DNA from 4 places in the Ureibacillus sp. FSL K6-0165 genome. Region 2 is predicted to be linked to each of the others. Evidence: riboswitches for the same ligand, from Rfam matches in the RefSeq annotation. Region 2 holds a riboswitch; each other region holds the start of a gene.
The links. A riboswitch is a leader RNA that binds a small molecule or an ion and turns the genes downstream of it on or off. The one in region 2 is predicted to bind S-adenosylmethionine.
Positions count from the first base shown of each region.

Region 1 (5,033 bases), 1.3 Mb from region 2:
TCCTTTGTAGTGTCACGCACTAAAATTTTTGCCACTTCTAGTTCGACACCTAATTTATTACGTAAATCTTCTCGCTTTTCATTCAATATATGATAAATGCCTTGACCTACTGTGCCAAATCCTAAGATGGCCGCCTTGATTGTTGCCATTTCCTTTTCGCCTCCATCTTTCTTTCCATGAAATTACATTGTTGAATAGTGAGTGCAGCGAATTCGTACTACACAAACACTTTCTTCAGCGGATGAAAATAATAAAAAATTCAATATTTTTTGAAACATACAGAAATTTTAACGTATATTTCAAAGGAACTCAAGGGAATTCTACCCAAGAAGGACAATTGTTTTCTTCAGAAGGGCAGATAAATGCATAACTGATTCATTTTTCGTTAAAATAAAAAAGCCAGTACTATATTATTGTACTGACCAGTCATTCATCTTATCATGATGCATGCACTAATAATGCAGTTTGATAGTTACGTAAAATCTTTCTCATCAATCGTTCTTCTTCCGCTGAAAAGGCAGGAACAGCAAAAGGTCTTCTTATCAATTGGAAATCCCCATATGTTAAAAACCATTCTTTTGCAGGTTCTAAAATTGGTTGTTCACCCAATTCTTTATATGCATCGTATACTTCTTTTACTATATACCCGTGTGTTAAAAGCGTATAGGTTTGCTCTTTATACGGGCTGTATCCAAAAACACTTTCCCACTGTTTTTTTACTATTTCAAGCAAATGTTGCAATGATTTTGCATTTACAAAAGTATTCATGTCATTTAATTCGTATATGATATAAGCCGCAAAATTTTGGGCACTATAAATCTTTTTCATAGGATTCAACTCCTTTTAAAGGGGAAAGCCATTAAAGGCTTTCCTTAAACATTTAGGGGGGATTATTGAAAATACCAAATACAATAGCATTCAATCAACTCTTATATACACTATAAATGATTAAACGATAAAATTCAAGTAACCTAATTATTTTACTAGGAATTAATTTTATATATCGAAAATGGGGTGTCTAGAATTGAGAACGATTGGTTCTACCAAAATGACAGATCAGCCTATTTATTAATGTGAATTGTATTCGAATGGGAATACAACTCACATCGTATTAAATTATTTTTGCTACAAATGAGTAGCCTTTCGATTAAGCGCCTTTGAGGAAAATTTGAATTATCTACTGCAAATGAGCAGCCTTACTCAATCAATCATTTTAAGAAACTTTGGATAATTGGATCAGCTGCGAATGAGCAGCACTTTCCTATTAAATTTTCACTGCAAATGAGCATTTTATCTTTTGGACCATAGAGGATTTTAATGTTGCACATGAGCAACCTCTTCTCTTAACGACTATTATGGGGAGCATTTAATGCTTTATTTTTTAACAGCGGCAAATGAGCAGCTATTATTAGCGATTCAATAGCGGTTCTTAGAGGGCTTGAACGAATGATTAAGCCTTATTTACACTAAATTCTGCCTCAGCTTTTGCTAAAGCTTGATCTAAATCTGCAATAATGTCATCTACATTTTCTAAGCCGATGGATAAGCGAATGAGTTCTTCCCCTACTCCAGCAATTTTTAATTCCTCAGCAGATAATTGTTGGTGAGTTGTTGATGCAGGATGAATAATGAGCGATCTTGCATCTCCAACATTCGCTACGTGAGAGAATAATTTCACGTTGTCAATTACCACTCGACCTGCTTCACGACCACCTTTAATTCCGAATGTTACCATTGATCCGTAACCGTTTTTTAAATATTTCTTCGCAAGGTGGTGAGATGGGAAGTTTTCATCCCCTGGATAATTCACATATTCTACGTATGGGTGGTTTTTCAAGAATTCCACAATTCTTTCTGCGTTTTCACCATGTCTTACATAACGAAGATGAAGGGTTTCTAAACCTTGTAAGAAGCTAAACGCTGCATCTGGCCCTAAAGTTGGACCAAAGTCACGTAATAATTGTACACGTAATTTTGTTGCAAAAGCAGCTTCGGCTGTATCAATACCATAACGAATTCCGTGATATGTGTGATCGGGCTCAGTGAATCCTGGGAATCGACCTTGTGTCCAGTCAAATTTACCCCCATCTACAACAATTCCTCCGATTGTTGTACCGTGTCCCCCAATCCATTTTGTCGCAGAGTGTATTACGACGTCTGCTCCAAATTCAATTGGGTTGCATCCATATGGAGATGGGAACGTATTGTCGATAATTAATGGTATGCCATTTTCGTGAGCAATTTTTGCCACCGCTTCAATATCTAAAATATTTAAACTAGGGTTTCCTACCGTTTCAGCATAAATCGCTTTTGTTTTGTCCGTAATCGCTTTGCGGAAGTTTTCTGGATCTCTTTCATCTACAAATTTTGTAGTAATTCCCCAGCGCGGCAATGTGTTTGCAAATAAGTTGTATGTTCCACCATATAAGGAACCAGCTGAAACAATTTCATCTCCTGCATTAGCGATGTTTAAAATGGAGAATGCAATCGCCGCCTGACCGGAAGATAAAGCAACAGCTGCAGTACCACCTTCTAGTAAAGCAACACGCTTTTCAAATACATCTACAGTTGGATTCATAATGCGAGAATAAATATTACCAACTTCTTCAAGAGCGAATAATTTGCGCGCATGTTCTGTGTCTTTGAATGCATATGCTGTTGTGCGATAAATAGGAACAGCAATAGCACCTGTAGTAGGGTCAGGTTGTTGGCCACCGTGAAGTAATAACGTTTCTGGCTTGAATTCGGACATCGTTTTCTCCTCCTAAATAAATAATTGATGGATTTCTTGAGGAGGCATTGAAGTAAAACAAAAACCCTCTTCTTATATAAGAAGAGGGTGTTGTATGCACGTACATTTCCTCCTCTTATCTTTCAGATCAATATGATCTGTAGGATTTAGCACCTTTGCAATTTTCTTGCCGGTTGCCGGGCATCATAGGGCCTAGTCCCTCCGCCTCTCTTGATAAGAGTATTGATTTGATTTCCATCGTTGGATTAACTATAAAACATAGTATGCCACTCTGTCAACTAATTTTTTAAAAAATTTGAAACTATTTTTTATTTTATTGAGTATAATATATTAAAATGCACTTTTCTATAAAGGAGTCCAATAGAATGATAACTGCAGTGATTACATTTCTTATTGTCGGCTATTTTATTGGATGTATTCATGGGTCAAATGCAGCACAATTACTTTCCGGTGTGAATTTAAAAGAAGCTGGACTCGGCAATGCAGGAGCTTCCAACGCTACTCTTACGCTGGGCTGGAAATACGGCATACTTGTTGGATTCATTGATATCGGAAAAGGAGTTTTTGCGATTATCTTAACAAGATATTTTTTAGATCACTATACACTATTTGAAACTGAACAAATCTCAATATTGCTCTATTTGACAGGTGCCGCAGTAATTCTAGGTCATAATTTTCCCATTCATATGCATTTCAGAGGCGGTAAAGGAACTGCTTCCCTCATCGGAATTTTCCTTGCAATCAATTGGAAATTTGGTCTACTTTCTATGATAGCTCTTGTCATAGTTTCCTTATTATCCAACTATTTAATTATCGGTGTATTCTTTTTGTATATCGTTTTTGCTATAAACTCTTTGCTGTTTGAACCAACTATTTGGCCATTTATCATCGTAATATTGCTGTTATTGGTTGCAACGATTTTACATTTAGAAAACATTAAACGCATTAAACTCGGGACAGAACCAACCATCAACGCAGCTTTTAAAAGAGAGAAAGATGAAACCGCATAAAAAAAATCTCCCGTAAAGGTAATACACCTAACAACTACGGGAGGTTCTTTTTATTTCATTCATCGATATGAGAATTATCACGATATATTTCTTTTCCCTTAAAATAAGTTAACACGACTTTCGCTTCACTTATCTCACTAGGAGGTATTTTAAAGATATTTTTATCTAATATGATAAAGTCTGCTTGTTTCCCCACACGAATCTTCCCAATCCATTCTTCTTTTCCTATTTGTCTTGCCGCATAGATGGTGTAACTACGAAGCATTTGTTTCAACGTAGCACTTTCTTTTGGCCATAATGGTTTAAGATTTTTTTCTTCTTTTGCATGAAGTCTAGTCATTCCCGTTTCAATTCCGTATAGTGGATTCAACTCGCCAAAAGGATAATTACTCGAAGATGCAACTGGTAATCCCCGCTCAAAATAGCTTTTCATTCGATGCAAATCTTTTAATTCTTCCACCTTTTCTTTAACTCCCATTGTGTGATAAAAGAGAGATGGCTGAACAGATGGAATCAGACCAAACTTTCGAAATTGGGTTAAATTTTCCCTCGTCATAAAAGGGATATTGGAAATAGTATGCTTGAAATTCTGTTTTCCATTATGCTCTCGAACATATTCAAACACCTTTACAATTTCATCTAATTCCCCATCTGCTTGCACATGTATTCGAAAACCTTCCCGATCTAACAATTCCAACAGTTGATAAAACTTGTCCCTATTCCATGAACCATCTTTTGATAAAACTTCTGCACCATACAATTTCACCGTTTGGTAACTATAATTCTCTCCCTGATACTTATCTCTCCATTCCTTTAACGAATCAATTTGTTCTAATCCTTTAAAAGGATCTACGTATAACCCTAACTCATAGGAAAGCGTCAGCTTACCTTGTTGATCAAGTTCATCAATAGCTTTTAATAAATTTTCCGAATGGTATCGGAACGGAATAAATACTGCCGTAATTCCATATGTTGCCGCTTCTTTTTGAAATTCCAACAATGCTATCTTATATTGTTCTACTGTAAAATCCGGTTGAGGCAAAGATTGGATAACTACTTTAATGAACTGTCCTTGAACTACTCCCAACTCGCCTTTTTCTAAAAGGTCAATTTGTCCTTGTTCCTGTTTTTCTGTTTCTACATCCAATCCTGAAATTTCGATTGCTTTTGAGTTAACCCAAAGCTCGTCTCGATGATTTGAAAAAGCTACAAACGGGATATCTGAAACAAGTTGATCAATTAATTCTCTCGGAGTTTGTCCACTCTTTTGA
Region 1 is NZ_JBBOQS010000001.1:345,622-350,654, forward strand. Features, by position in the region: gene NST00_RS01665 (homoserine dehydrogenase) at 1-149, opposite strand, end outside; gene NST00_RS01670 (hypothetical protein) at 439-828, opposite strand; gene NST00_RS01675 (O-acetylhomoserine aminocarboxypropyltransferase/cysteine synthase family protein) at 1,451-2,752, opposite strand; SAM riboswitch class I at 2,865-2,972, opposite strand; gene NST00_RS01680 (glycerol-3-phosphate acyltransferase) at 3,118-3,762, shown strand; gene NST00_RS01685 (amidohydrolase) at 3,818-5,033, opposite strand, start outside.
Region 1: linked by a shared signal. The riboswitch ahead of NST00_RS01675 (O-acetylhomoserine aminocarboxypropyltransferase/cysteine synthase family protein) and the one ahead of metK (methionine adenosyltransferase) in region 2 are both predicted to bind S-adenosylmethionine.

Region 2 (5,033 bases):
CTTATTAGGCGCCTCTTTAATCTTAATATGAGTTTAGAATGGATGGAACGTTGATATTAAACCAATGGTCCACCTTTTTTCAAAATATCTTCTGATACGTTGTTAAATTTCTTGAAGTTTTCTTTGAATAAATCAGCTAAATAACGAGCTTTTTGATCGTAAGCTTCTTTATCTTTCCAAGCTTCACGAGGATCTAGCACTTCGCTTGGAACCCCTTCAATTGCAGTTGGGATGTGTAATCCGAAAATACCATCTTGTTTTGTTTCAACATCGTTTAATTTACCGCTGATAGCAGCACGTACCATTGCGCGAGTATATGAAAGCTTCATGCGGCTACCTACACCGTATTCGCCACCAGTCCAACCAGTGTTCACTAAGAATACTTGAACGTTGTGTTCATCGATTTTCTCACCTAACATTTCAGCATATTTTGTTGCTGGAAGTGGTAAGAAAGGAGAACCGAAGCATGTAGAGAATACTGGTTCAGGTGAAGTAACGCCGCGTTCAGTACCAGCCAATTTAGAAGTGAATCCGCTTAAGAAGTGGTACATTGCTTGTTCCTTCGTTAATTTACTGATTGGAGGAAGCACTCCAAAAGCATCAGCAGTTAAGAAAATAATTGTTTTCGGATGACCAGCAATAGAAGGCATTACAATATTATCAATGTAATGAATTGGATACGCTGCACGTGTATTTTCTGTTAGGCTATTATCATCGTAATCAGGAATACGTGATTCTGAATCGATTACAACGTTTTCTAACACTGTACCAAAACGAATGGCATTATAAATTTCTGGCTCTTTCTCAGCTGATAAATTAATTGTTTTAGCGTAGCAGCCGCCTTCAATGTTGAACACACCGTTGTCAGACCAACCATGTTCATCATCACCGATTAATTTACGATCACTGTCAGCAGAAAGAGTTGTTTTTCCAGTACCAGATAAACCAAAGAATAACGCTACGTCACCATCTTCTCCAACGTTAGCAGAGCAATGCATTGAAAGAATTCCTTTTTCAGGTAACAAGTAGTTCATGATACTGAAAATAGATTTTTTCATTTCACCAGCATATTCCGTACCACCGATTAAAATAATTTTCTTTTCGAATGATACGATAATAAATGCTTCTGAGTTTGTTCCGTCAACAGCTGGATTCGCTTTGAAACCAGGTGCAGAAATAATTGTGAAATCAGCTGTATGAGAAGCTAATTCTTCTTTTGTTGGACGGATGAATAATTGATGACAGAAAAGATTGTGCCAAGCATATTCATTTACTACTTGAATAGATAATTGAGATTCTTTATCTGCTCCAGCAAAGCCTTTAAATACAAATAACTCGTCTTTTTCTTTTAAGTAATTTAATACTTTTATATACAAGTTATCAAACACTTCAGCAGAGATTGGCTGATTTACACTACCCCAATCAATTTTATCTTTAATGCTTTCTTCTTCGACAATAAATTTATCTTTTGGAGAACGGCCTGTATATTTACCTGTCTCAGCAACAATTGCACCATCAATTGTTAATTTGGCTTCTCCACGAGTTACCGCCTTTTCAACTAATTGAGGCACTGACAATTGAGTGTTTATATTTCCACCTTTTAATAATTCCTTCAGCTCATTTGCAATTTCTACTGAATTCATCGATTAAATACCATCCTTTTTTTATTTTTAGGAAAATTAATTGTTGGTTATATAATACAGAAATTAGTATAACACATTAGATGAAATAATCTATACTAATTCTTAAAATTATTTATGAAAATTTTTTGCTTGTAACAAGAGTACCTACTTATAAGTAAATTATAGAATACCGGGTTATGTCAAATTTGAGAAAAAGGAAAAAATATTTGACATTGTATAGTATATTACGTAACATGTTGGTTGAACGGATACTCTTATCCAGAGCTGGTGGAGGGTTAAGGCCCTATGAAACCCGGCAACCTGCATTACTATAATAATGCGTGGTGCTAACCTGATGCAAGGGGTTCCCTTGAACGATAAGAGTGAAAGGTAGAATGTTTAGTTCCTTTCCTCATGCATGTGGATAGGAACTTTTTTTATTCAAGCACAAATGTCGTACTCATTCAACCTATAAAACCTATAAAAAGATAAAAATTTCTTAAAGCCTTTCATCATCTTCGCACTGTTCCTTACGGGCGAATGTTGCTAAGGCAAAATGGATAATGAGTACCGTATCATAGCAGAGATTCGTCTCGTAAATTTAGGAGGAAATTTAATGTCAAATCGTCGACTGTTTACATCAGAAAGCGTAACAGAAGGTCATCCAGATAAAATTTGTGACCAAATATCCGATGCAATATTGGATGCGATACTAGAAGAAGATCCAAATGCAAGGGTTGCTTGTGAAACAATTGTTACAACTGGATTAGTGCTTGTAACCGGAGAAATTACTACGACAACTTATGTCGATATTCAAAGTATTGTTCGGGACACTGTCGCAGAAATTGGATATACGCGTGGGAAATTTGGATTTGATGCAGAAAACTTGGCGGTGCTCACTGCAATCGGTGAACAATCACCAGATATTGCAGAAGGTGTAGACCAAGCCTTAGAAGCACGAGAAGGATATATGACTGATGAGGATATCGAAGCGATTGGTGCTGGAGACCAAGGATTAATGTTTGGATTTGCTTGCAATGAAACTCCAGAACTGATGCCTCTACCGATTAGTTTAGCTCATCGACTTGCAAGAAGATTATCAGAAGTTCGGAAATCAAAAGAGATTCCGTATTTACGACCAGATGGTAAAACACAAGTAACTGTAGAATATGATGAAAATAATGTACCTCGTCGCATTGATACAATCGTCATTTCTACTCAGCATGATGAAGGAGTTACTCTTGATCAAATTAAAGTAGATATGATGGAAAAAGTTATTAAGGAAATTGTTCCAATAGAGTTGATTGATGACGATACTAAATACTTCATTAACCCAACTGGCCGCTTCGTAATTGGTGGACCAAAAGGAGATGCGGGTCTAACTGGACGCAAAATTATTGTGGATACTTATGGTGGATATGCTCGTCATGGTGGAGGAGCATTTTCTGGAAAAGACCCTACAAAAGTGGACCGTTCTGCTGCCTATGCTGCGCGTTATGTAGCAAAAAACATCGTAGCATCTGGTCTTGCTGATCGAGTAGAAGTTCAATTAGCTTATGCAATTGGTGTTGCACGTCCTGTATCCATTTCAATTGATACTTTTGGAACAGGTAAAGTAAGTGAGAGCAAATTAGTTGAGTGGGTCAAAGAACTATTTGATTTACGACCTGCGGGTATCATTAAAATGCTAGATTTGCGTCGTCCAATTTATAAACAAACTGCTGCATATGGTCATTTTGGTCGCACGGATATCGATTTGCCTTGGGAAAGAACAGATGTGGCCCAATTATTAAGAGAGAAGGCAGGATTATAATTATTTTATAAAAATGCAGGCAAATATGAACGCCTGCATTTTTATTTTTCAATGTAAATTTAATATTGTATAAATAATAATAACTTGAATTTTATTTCTTTAATGACTGATAATATTTTCCTTTTTCAACATATTCTTGAATAATGCGATCCATATCTTTACGATCTTCTTCTGTTACTTGACGGACGACTTTAGCAGGATTGCCCATAGCGACAGAATTTGGAGGGATTTTTTTACCAGGAGGTACTAAACTTCCAGCTGCAACGAGTGCTCCTTCTCCGATTTCAGCACCATCTAATATGATGGATCCCATGCCAATTAAAGCGCGTTTACGTACAATACAACTGTGTAAGGTAGCCTGATGACCAACGATGACTTCATCCTCTATGATTAGAGGGTTATTGGGACTTTGATGTAAACAACTTAAATCTTGGATGCTACAACGTTTTCCAATAATCGTTGGTGCAACATCTCCGCGAATCACAGTTCCAAACCAAATTGACGTATCTTCGCCAATTGTAACATCTCCAGTAATCGTTACATGGTCTGCTATAAATACAGAAGGATCGATATTAGGTTCTTTATCTTTATAAGGATAAATCATCGCAAAGCTCCTCATTTCTAAAGTATTATTATGTATATTATCCTAGCAAATAAGAAAATATTTGAAAATAGAACAAAACTAACTTGTAATGACAGAAGTATTAGTGGATTTAGGAGGAACGCTATGTGGAAGTGGGAAACTAAAGAGCAACCGAAAGCTGTTATAGTAATAATACATAGCGCTTTTGAAAACCACCGTTGGTATGCATGGTTAATAGAAAAATTGATGACGGAAGGTTATCATGTCGTGATGGGCGATTTACCAGGGCATGAAGAAGGGTCAAAATTTACGAGGGTTCATGATGAATTAATTGACGAATACTTACTTTTCATTAAACAGCTCATGAAAAGCGCTCTTCAATATCATTTACCAGTATTTATCATTGGACATGGCTTGGGCGGAACCCTTGCAATTCAATTTTTAAGGTCAACGAAGATGGAATGCGCTGGACTAGTATTAACTGCTCCGTGGTTACAGTTGCATAAACATTCCAATTTACTTACAAGTGCACTAGCAAGCATGAACATAGCACCAAGCAAAAAAGTGTCGATGGAGTTTGATAGACGATTATTTACTCGAAATTCTGATGGTTTTCTAGAGATGGAGGATGACGTACCATATCATTCCAATGTTACCGTTCGATGGTATCGAGACATTCAACAATTAATGAAAAATTTGATGACTCAGGATAAGACATTGTCATTGCCCATTTTGCTCATTACCCCTAATCAAGATAAAGTGGCGGATTCAGAAACGGCGAGAAAGTGGTTATTATTGCAAAAAACAAGTGAATTTCAATATAAAGACTGGCCCCATAGTTATCACAATATTTTTCATGATTATGAAAGGGAAGAAGTATTTCTATACATGAGAGATTTTATGAATAATGTTCTACGATCTATAGGATATATAGTTTAATTGAATTATATTGAAATTGGAGGAATGTTCGATATGGACATTCCTTTTTTAATATAAAATTAATAATTTTTTTAAA
Region 2 is NZ_JBBOQS010000001.1:1,605,649-1,610,681, forward strand. Features, by position in the region: gene pckA (phosphoenolpyruvate carboxykinase (ATP)) at 57-1,643, opposite strand; SAM riboswitch class I at 1,895-2,006, shown strand; gene metK (methionine adenosyltransferase) at 2,239-3,435, shown strand; gene NST00_RS08110 (gamma carbonic anhydrase) at 3,527-4,039, opposite strand; gene NST00_RS08115 (alpha/beta hydrolase) at 4,163-4,957, shown strand.

Region 3 (5,033 bases), 640 kb from region 2:
CACCAATAAATAACGGACGCATTGAATCATCATAAAGCAGCGGTTCAATACCTGATACTGCATGTCCAAGGGATTTTTCCTTCTTCTTTCGAGGTTTATAGCCTTCTACTGCTTCACGGATTGCCTTTATGTGGGCAGGAGTTGTACCGCAGCATCCACCGACAATGTTTAACCAACCTTTTTCAGCAAATCCTTGCAATTTCTTCGATAAAGATTCGGGCGTTTCATGATAATGTCCCTCTTCATCTGGTAATCCAGCGTTCGGATAACAGCTTATATAGCTTGTAGATAATTCGGAAAGCGAGCGAATATGATCCGTCATAAATTCTGGCCCTGTCGCACAGTTAAGCCCAATTGAAATTGGCTTGATGTGTTCAATAGAAATATAGAAAGCTTCTATAGATTGCCCAGCAAGTGTTGTTCCCATTGGCTCAATCGTCGCAGAAACCATAATCGGAAGCTCTTTTCCAGTTTCTTTAAATGCCCGCTTCAAACCAAGGGTTGCCGCTTTCACGTTTAACATATCTTGGCTTGTCTCAAGTAACAATAAATCTGCGCCGCCTTCAATTAGTGCTTTCGCTTGGATATAGAAGTTTTCAGATAGCTCATCAAATGTAATACCGCCCGTTACAGACAATGTTTTCGTCGTTGGACCTATGGATCCTGCAACGAAGCGAGGCCAGTCGCTTGTTGAATATTTTTCAGCTTCTGCTTTTGCAAGTTCTACAGCCCTCTTATTAATTTCTTCTGCTTTATAACCTAATCCATATTCATTTAATACGAGTGGGGTTCCTCCAAATGTATTTGTAGAAATAATATCTGCTCCAGCTTCTAAGTACGCTCGATGGATTTTAGAAATGACATCAGGTCTAGTTAATACAAGGTGTTCATTACATCCATCAAATTCTTCCCCACCAAAATCTTCCGGTGTTAAATTTTCCTGCTGGAGCATTGTTCCCATTGCACCATCGATAATCAATATTCTTTTTTGCAATTGTTCCTCTATTGGATGGTTAACCATTTGCTTTAACTCCTTTATTTTGCTCGTCAAGTTGTTGAATATATTGCAATAGTTGTAAAGTGATTTCATATCGCATAAACGGCGTAATTAAATAAATGCCGTTGAAGTATTTCGTTGCTGTATCTAACAATTCTTTTGCAATTTCTAGTCCTACTTTTGTTTCTTGTTCTTTATTTCCGCTTACTTGTTGCATTCTTTCTAACACATCATCAGATAATTTAATTCCCGGTACTTCATGATGCAAAAATTCCGCATTTTTAAAGCTAGTAAGCGGCATAATTCCTATATAAATTGGTGTATCTAAATGTTTTGTCGCCTCATGAATTTCCACAATTTTTTCCTTCGAATAGACTGGTTGCGTAATGAAATAATCCGCACCATGTTCAATTTTTTTCTCTAGACGGCTGACAGCACGATCTAACACTCTCACGTTAGGATTGAAAGCCGCTGCTACTGAGAAATTCGCTTTTTTTCTTAGTGCTTTGCCAGAAAAAGAAATCCCTTCATTTAACTGTTTAATTAATGATATCAATTCCATCGATGAAACGTCATAAACACTTGTTGCACCCGGAAAATCCCCTACCTTTGTTGGATCACCAGTTACAGCCAACACATCATGAAGGCCAAGAGCATTGAGCCCCATTAAATGGGATTGCAGCCCAATTAAGTTTCGATCTCGGCAAGTAATATGTGGCATTGTGCGTATGCCATATTGCAGTTTTAAAATGGCCCCCATTGCCAAGTTGCTAACCCTTGGAGATGCTAGTGAATTGTCTGCCATCATGATAAGATCTGCCCCTGCATTGTAAAGAGCTTTTGCTCCTTCAACAAACTGTTCAATTTCAAGATGCTTCGGCGTATCCAATTCTACAATGACAGAACGTGCTCTTTTTGCTTTTTCGTGGAGAGGTTCAAAACTATGCGGTTCAGCCTCGCGAATGATTATTTCCCTCTGAGGTTTTGCCTCTTTCTTTTCAACCGGCTGAAAATGAGCAAGCTTCTTTTTCATCGCTTCAATATGTTTCGGTGTTGTACCGCAACATCCTCCAATGAGCCTTACTCCTTCATTGCATAATTCAACCGCTGCCCTTGCAAAATAATCTACTTCTGATTCGTAAACGACACGCCCCTCTTCAATATCTAATAAAGAAGCGTTCGGATAAACAGATAAATACGCTCGTTCAGGAATTTCTACCTGTTCAAAAGCCTGTATTGTGTGGTATGGACCAAGTCGACAGTTCACCCCTACAATATCTGCACCTAATTTTTCTAACTGCTTTAATGCTTCATTCAATTTCATGCCATTCATTAATACGCCCGGCTCTTGCATTGAAACTTGAGCAATGATGGGCATATCCGTCATGGCTCGTAACATTTTTAACGTCTCGCATAGCTCTTCAAAATCATAATAAGTTTCTAACAACAAACCATCTAACTGCCCCGCAATTAGCACTTCTGCTTGTTCACGAACTGCTGCGAGAATTTCATCTAATGTATAATCTACTTTGCGAACACCACGGATACCACCAATCGAACCTAAAATAAACACTTCACTGTTCTTGGCTGCTTGTTTGGCAACACCTATCGCACCTTCGTTAATTTCCACTACTTTTGACTCCAAACCATAACGAGTGAGCTTGATTCGATTAGCGCCATATGTATTCGTTTGAATAACATCTGCGCCAGCTTGTATGTATTCCTTATGAATTTTTTTAATGATTTCCGGTTTTTCAATATTCATTTCTTCGTGACAATTTTCAAGTCCATATGAATATAACAGCGTTCCCATAGCACCATCTGCAACTAACACTTTATGTTTTAACGCATCTAGTAGCCCCATCCGAAATTCCCTCACTTTTCTTTACTTCATAAATTTTCTGTCAATTCATCTAATAGAAAAAGCCTTCTTGCGAAAGAAGGCTTGTCATTTCCTTTAGAAGTCACCTTATCTTTCGGCAATTGCCGCTGGATTTAGCACCTTACTAAAAATTTTTAGTGGTTGCTGAAGCTTCACCGGGCCAGTTCCCTCCACTTCTCTTGATAAGTCATATTCGATTTTAAAATATCAATATAATAACTTACATCATAAAATCAATACTTCATTTTGTCAAGTTAATCAGTCGGAATTATTTAAAAAGTTGTTTATAATTTGTTTTGCTGTTTCTTTCCCGTTATCAATGCATGCACCAATTCCTACGCCGAAATAAGAGCAACCAGCAATGTAAAGATTCGGATAGAGGTTATCTAATTTTGTAATTATTTCTTGCAAAGCTTCATGATGAGCTAAATCATAAGTTGGCATGGCATCGATCCATTTTGTAATATTCACAATGGTAGGTTGTGCTTCTATATTCAAACTGAGTTGAATATCGTTCAAAGCAACCTTTGTTAACTCTTCATCACTCATTTTCACTAATTCTTGGTAGCGAGGATTACTTTCTTTATAAAACAGTCGAACAAGTAGATTTCCTTCTGTTGAAGTATGCTTCCATTTACGGCTTGTCCAAGTAGAGGCATTACATAATAAGTCGCTGTTATAGGAAACGATAAATCCAGTGCCATCCTTAGGCAAAATAGAATCTGGTAGATCGAAGCCTACATACATCGTAATGGCTGATGCATTTTTAAATTTGTTGAAATAAGGATTTAATTCATCATTATTTAAAACTTGCTTCACGACTTGGTTGGGCAATGCTAACACAACAACATCCGATTCCAATTTTTCTCCGTTAGCGAAGGAAATTTCATAACGTTGTTCTTTCTTCTCAACAAGAACTGTTTCAGTATCTTTATATATTTCTACATCCACAAGCAGTTCTTCCATTCGATCAATTAGTTGAGATAGTCCATTTTTAAAAGAAAGGAATTTTTTATTCGCTTCCCGTTCAAACTTTTCCCGATTTGCTTGCAAACCTTTCATTATACTTCCATATTCATTTTTGTAATCAACTAAGTATGGAAGCGTAGAGGCAATGGACAATTTATAAATGTCCCCTGAATAAACACCAGCTAATACAGGAGCTATTTGTTTCTCCACGATTTCTTTTCCTAAAAAGTATTCTAAGAAATCTCCGATGGAACTTTCCTTCGTAAATTTCGTATTCGGTATTTCCTCATCTTTTAACACTCGTTGTTTCCCTTCTTCTGAAATTAATGTGCTCGCCTTTAGGGATTCGAGAGTCATAGGAATGCCAAATACAGAGTCCTTTGGAATCGCATGTAATTCATTATTGGTGTGAATATAAGAAATTCCTGTTTCGTTATATACGACTTCCGATTCAAAATCTAGTTCCTTTACAAGTTCAATTACGCTTGGATATCGTGCTACAATGGAATCTGCTCCCGTTTCCATGATGAATCCTTTTTCACGCGCTGTGTGCATTTTTCCGCCAAGGTACGGATTTTTTTCCACAAGTACTAAACGGGCAGGAATTTCGTTTTCCTTTAATTGTTTTTGTAAATAATACATCGTGCAAAGTCCTGTAATTCCTCCACCGATAACCGTTACCGTTTTCATTCGTTACAACTCCTATAAGATCATTTTACCGTACTTTTAGTATAAACTTTTTTTATAACTCTTTCTGTGTCGGCTTTAGTAAATTTCAATATAGTAAACAACAAATATGCTTTTGACTGTTGAATTTATTTCAAAAGGAATTTTGATAATTTATTCAATTTATTAAACAATAAAAAACAGCCCTTTCCACTATACTACAAAGGACTGTTTCACTATATTCAACTAGTTTTTCATAATCCAACTTTAGAATCACAATCTCTTCATAGCATGTAATGTTCTGTCATCCCCACTACATTACGGAATATGGAATGTAGTAATGCAATACTTTTTAGTGTGCTTATTATTAATTATACTCATTTTGCTTTTGTTGTTTTGCCAGTTCTCGCCAGCGGGCTGCCGCTTTTTTATCTACTTCAACATCAATCCCATTTTCGTAAATATATGCGATATTTAACTTTGCTTGATAATCTCCTAGCAACGAAGCTCTCTTATAAT
Region 3 is NZ_JBBOQS010000001.1:970,466-975,498, reverse strand. Features, by position in the region: gene metH (methionine synthase) at 1-1,021, opposite strand, end outside; gene NST00_RS04850 (bifunctional homocysteine S-methyltransferase/methylenetetrahydrofolate reductase) at 1,014-2,861, opposite strand; SAM riboswitch class I at 2,964-3,068, opposite strand; gene hemG (protoporphyrinogen oxidase) at 3,138-4,538, opposite strand; gene NST00_RS04840 (tetratricopeptide repeat protein) at 4,882-5,033, opposite strand, start outside.
Region 3: linked by a shared signal. The riboswitch ahead of NST00_RS04850 (bifunctional homocysteine S-methyltransferase/methylenetetrahydrofolate reductase) and the one ahead of metK (methionine adenosyltransferase) in region 2 are both predicted to bind S-adenosylmethionine.

Region 4 (5,033 bases), 460 kb from region 2:
TCGTTAAGCCAAAAAGAGATGCAACTGCAACAATTGATTCAACAATATCATCAAGAACTAAAGAATTTCCAAATAGAAAACACAGATTTCATACCATCTATTGACGAGTTACAAGTTATCATCGACGCATTAAATGAAAAGATTTCTTCACTAACTGAACAACAAGCCAATTATCAAACATATGAACATGAAAAAGCTCAAATCAATCAAGAGATTGCCACAATTGAAAAAGAACTTTCCAATGGTGGAGAATTATTATCGACCATACATAAAGAATTAAAAGAATTACATCGACAAGGCATTGTTTTAGAGAAAAAAGCTGAACAGTTGCAACAACTCATAAAACAAAATCCTGAGTTCGAACTGGAACAAACGAAAGAAAAAATTAAGGATTTCCAATTAAAAATTGAAAAATTACATCAACAAATTGAACTGTTGCCAATCACAAAGGAAATTCAAAAAGAATGGTTTTCATTACTAAATAATTCTACTGAACACGATTTAGATGAAATCCGAAAACTATATGTGAAACATGCAAATGTGATTGGTACAACTTGTGTTGCTTCCGCAAATAAAGATTTTATGGACAATTATCCTATTTTTGATGTCGTCATTATTGATGAAGTATCAAAAGCAACACCGCCTGAATTATTACTTCCAATGTTAAAAGGGAAAAAAATTATTCTTGTCGGTGACCACCATCAGTTGCCACCATTAATCGGTGACGATACATTTGAAGAAACATTGGAAGTAGTTATGAAAGAAAGCGACACTTTTGAAGAAAAAAGGGAACTCGAGAAGCTTTTGGAAGAATCATTATTTGAACGCCTATATAAAAATTTACCTAGCACAAATAAGAAAATGCTAGGAATTCAATACAGAATGCATGAAAAGATTATGCAAACCATCACTCCATTTTATAGGACCGGCAACGAGTCCTTACATTGTGGTTTAGATAATTCTGATGAAGCAAGAGATCATAAATTAAATGGAAATTATGTAAAACGCCATGAACATTTATTATGGTTCGATCTACCAAACGAGCCACATTACTTTGAAGAAAGAATGAAGGAAGGCGCTAGTTTATTTAACTCTTCCGAACTAGAAACAATACGGAAACTATTAATCGATTTAAACGAAGCAACTGCAAAATCAAAAGAACAAGGCTTACTTGAAAATGATGCTTTAAAATCCGTTGGTGTGATTAGTTTCTATCGAGAGCAAGTAAATCGAGTTAATTTGTTAATAGAAGAGTTGAATTTGTCCCATTTACATATTCGGACAGGCTCTGTCGATAAATTCCAGGGTATGGAAATGGACGTTATACTACTAAGTATGGTTCGAAACAATCCACATGGAGAAATCGGTTTTGCAAAAGATTACCGCCGGTTAAACGTTGCATTATCGAGAGCAAGAGAATTACTGATGATTATTGGCAGCTCAGAAATGTTCATGAATCGACCAAAAGCAAAGAACACTAAAGAAATGTATCAATATCTATATGAAGTAGTGGAAAAACAACAAGGTATTCGAAAAATAACAAAGGAGACGTTCTTAACATAAACATGGAACTCCATCAAATACAGCAACAATTAATAAAAAAGCTTGAAAAAGAAAAATCTGGTTTAATCATTCATACCGATATTTGGTGTATTCCGATGCATACGTATGAAATCACTTATCAGCCAGTTCGAAAGAGGACGATGGATATATTAATGAAAATCTTACTTTTCTCTTGCCAAAAATCAACTTTCGAAAGGGCTGAACAGCTCAGTGAAATTTTACTGGTAGAGCCACTATTTATAGAAGATTTATTACGGAAAATGCAAAAAAATGGGTTGTTGATACGGGAAAATAACTATTATCAACTTACCGAAAAAGGAATGAAACAATTTTCTCTAGGAGTATTTGAAGAGGAATTAGAACCCGTAGCAATAGAGCTACTATATAGCCCTGTACATCATCAAATCGTAGAAGGCGATATTGAGGAAGTATTAGACTTTGATGATTTTCCGGAACAAATCTATCGTTATATACGTAATGAAGAGGGGCCAGTAAGTGCACCTTTTATGATGAAAGCAATACAAAACATGCAAGCGACGGAACTGGAAGAAGATCATCAAGAAATCAAATCCATACTATCAATGGAAAATACTCAAGTAAATGATGTCCCTTGTATCGAATTCATTATTTGGAACGCTGAAAACAAGGAATTATTTATCCGCGTATGGAATACATTATTTAATAGTTGGGATCAACAATTAGAACAAGAATTGAATGAGAAAGAGAGCTCGGAATGGCTAACAAAAATGCAGAGTAAAATAAAATAACCTAATATTGCAAATCCCTATTAAATGTGTTAGGATTATCTTAATTTTATAAGGATTCAAAACTTTCTTATCAAGAGAAGCGGAGGGACTTGGCCCAATGAAGCTTCAGCAACCTCTAACGATTGTTAGAAAGGTGCTAATTCCAGCAAGGCTATGCCTTGGGAGATAAGAGAGTGCGTACATGAAATGTTTGTACCCTCTCATTTCCTATGCTGGAATGAGAGGGTTTTTTAATAATTAAATGTAGAATTGGGGGACATGAGAAATGCCAATTAATATTCCGAAGAATTTACCAGCTGGAGAAATTTTAAGAAATGAAAAGATTTTCGTCATGGAAGAAGACCGTGCGTTATCACAGGAAATCCGACCATTAAATATTTTGGTTTTTAACTTGATGCCTGAAAAAGAAAAAGCAGAATTACAATTATTGCGTTTACTCGGTAACACTCCTTTACAAACAAATGTAACATTTTTAAATACAGCTTCATATGAGCCAAAAAATGTGTCAAAAAGCCATTTAGAGATGTTTTATAAAACTTTTGATGAAATCAAGCATCGCCGTTTTGATGGAATGGTCATTACCGGGGCACCAGTAGAACGGTTGGAATTTGAAGAAGTTAATTATTGGAAAGAATTAACTGAAATTTTAGACTGGGCACAAGACAATGTGACATCGATAATTTATATATGTTGGGCGGCACAAGCAGCACTATATTATCACTTCGGAATAGGGAAATTTGAGTTGCCGAAAAAATGTTCTGGTATCTATTCACACACTATAACAGACTTAACAAACGATTTAGTTCGTGGTTTCAATGATGAATTTGTGGCACCTCATTCTCGATACACGTCAGTTTCCTTAGAGGAAGTGCAACAACATCCTGATTTACAATTGTTGAGCTATTCTGAAGAAGTAGGACCTTTTATCATTCAATCAAAAGATAATAAACACATTATGATTACAGGACACTTGGAATATGATGCAACAACCCTTGCCGAAGAATATGAGCGTGATGTAAAGAAAGGATTACCAATAGACATTCCAGCAAACTATTTTCCTAACAATGACCCAACAAAAAAACCAAAAAATAGTTGGAGAGCACATGCCCACCTATTATTCTATAACTGGTTGAACTACTATGTTTACCAAGAAACACCTTACGACTGGCATTTTGTCGATGGTTACGAACCAATTGATTATCATATTTAATGAAAACTGTAAAAATTCTTCTTCCACGGAAGAATTTTTACAGTTTTTTTATTAATAAAACAATTCATACATATGAATGACAATAGCGAGTGCAAAATGAAGTTCTTGAACAAATAAAGAATTCATAATTGGAAATACTCAATAATATGTAAAGGGGGTAATGAAATGTCCGAACAGCTACATTATGGTGATGATTATAAATTTATTCCCGTCACTTCTATATTAAGTGGGGTAGGGCTAAACATTACAGAGGATTTATATCATTTTACAATCCAAGTAGTCAATGTTTGCTTTATTGGTGATCCAGATAAAGACAATCAATGGGTTTTAGTTGATGCGGGAATGCCGAAATCAGCTAATGCAATCATTGAAGAAGCTGAGCAGCGTTTCGGTCAAAATGCCCGCCCAAAAGCGATTCTTTTAACCCATGGACATTTTGATCATGTTGGCGCAATTGTTGATTTAGTAAAACATTGGAATGTCCCAGTATATGCCCATGAAGAAGAAATCCCATTTTTAATAGGAGAACAAAGCTATCCAAATCCAGATCCTACGGTAGATCGTGGACTCGTTGCGAGAATGTCACCATACTTTCCTAAACAGCCAATACAGTTAGATTCTTTTGTTCATGCACTGCCGAAAAATGGAACAATCCCGATGTTACCTGAATGGAAGTGGATTCCAACACCGGGACATTCACCAGGTCATATCTCTCTTTTTCGTGAACGCGACCGTGCGCTAATTGCTGGTGATGCGTTCGTTACGGTGAAACAAGAGTCTTTGTTTAAAGTTTTTGTACAAGAAAAGGAAATCTCTGGCCCACCTAAATATTTTACAACGAATTGGAAATTAGCAAGAGAAAGCGTTACAAAACTCGCTTATCTTCGTCCAAGAGTGGCACTATGTGGACACGGTGTTCCAATGTCGGGTGAAGAATTGGAAAATGGATTAGCCCAATTAGTTCATCACTTCGATGAATTGGCAATTCCGAAAGATGGAAGATACGTTGATGGTTTTGAACATTAACTCACAAAAGCATATAAATAAAGAAAGAAACCGCAACGTTTGTTATACGGTTTCTTTCTTTATTTATATTAAAAACATCGCAACAATTGTCGTCACAAATAATCCAATTACTACTGGAATTAAGTTTCTTCTAGCCAACTCAAATGGACTGACATTACAGATTGCTGCTGCTGGAATTAAAGCCCATGGTACTAAAGTTCCACCACCAACATAAATGGCTGCAATTTGACCTAATGCTGTAAGAGTAGCAGTTCCTTCACCAATCACTGTACCAAATAGATTAGCAATCGAACCTACTAACGAAATACCAGAAAATCCGGAGCCATCTAACCCTGTAATTGCGCCAACTCCTGCAACTGTCACTGCAGCAATTTCAGCGGTTAAAGGCACAACCGCTGCTAGTGCGACCCCTAAATCATTAATGATGCCTTGAGATCCTTCTGGTAAATGATTGCCGATGATTTGAG
Region 4 is NZ_JBBOQS010000001.1:2,068,041-2,073,073, reverse strand. Features, by position in the region: gene NST00_RS10305 (DEAD/DEAH box helicase) at 1-1,563, shown strand, start outside; gene NST00_RS10300 (hypothetical protein) at 1,566-2,330, shown strand; SAM riboswitch class I at 2,395-2,502, shown strand; gene metA (homoserine O-acetyltransferase MetA) at 2,596-3,540, shown strand; gene NST00_RS10290 (MBL fold metallo-hydrolase) at 3,706-4,566, shown strand; gene NST00_RS10285 (hypothetical protein) at 4,630-5,033, opposite strand, start outside.
Region 4: linked by a shared signal. The riboswitch ahead of metA (homoserine O-acetyltransferase MetA) and the one ahead of metK (methionine adenosyltransferase) in region 2 are both predicted to bind S-adenosylmethionine.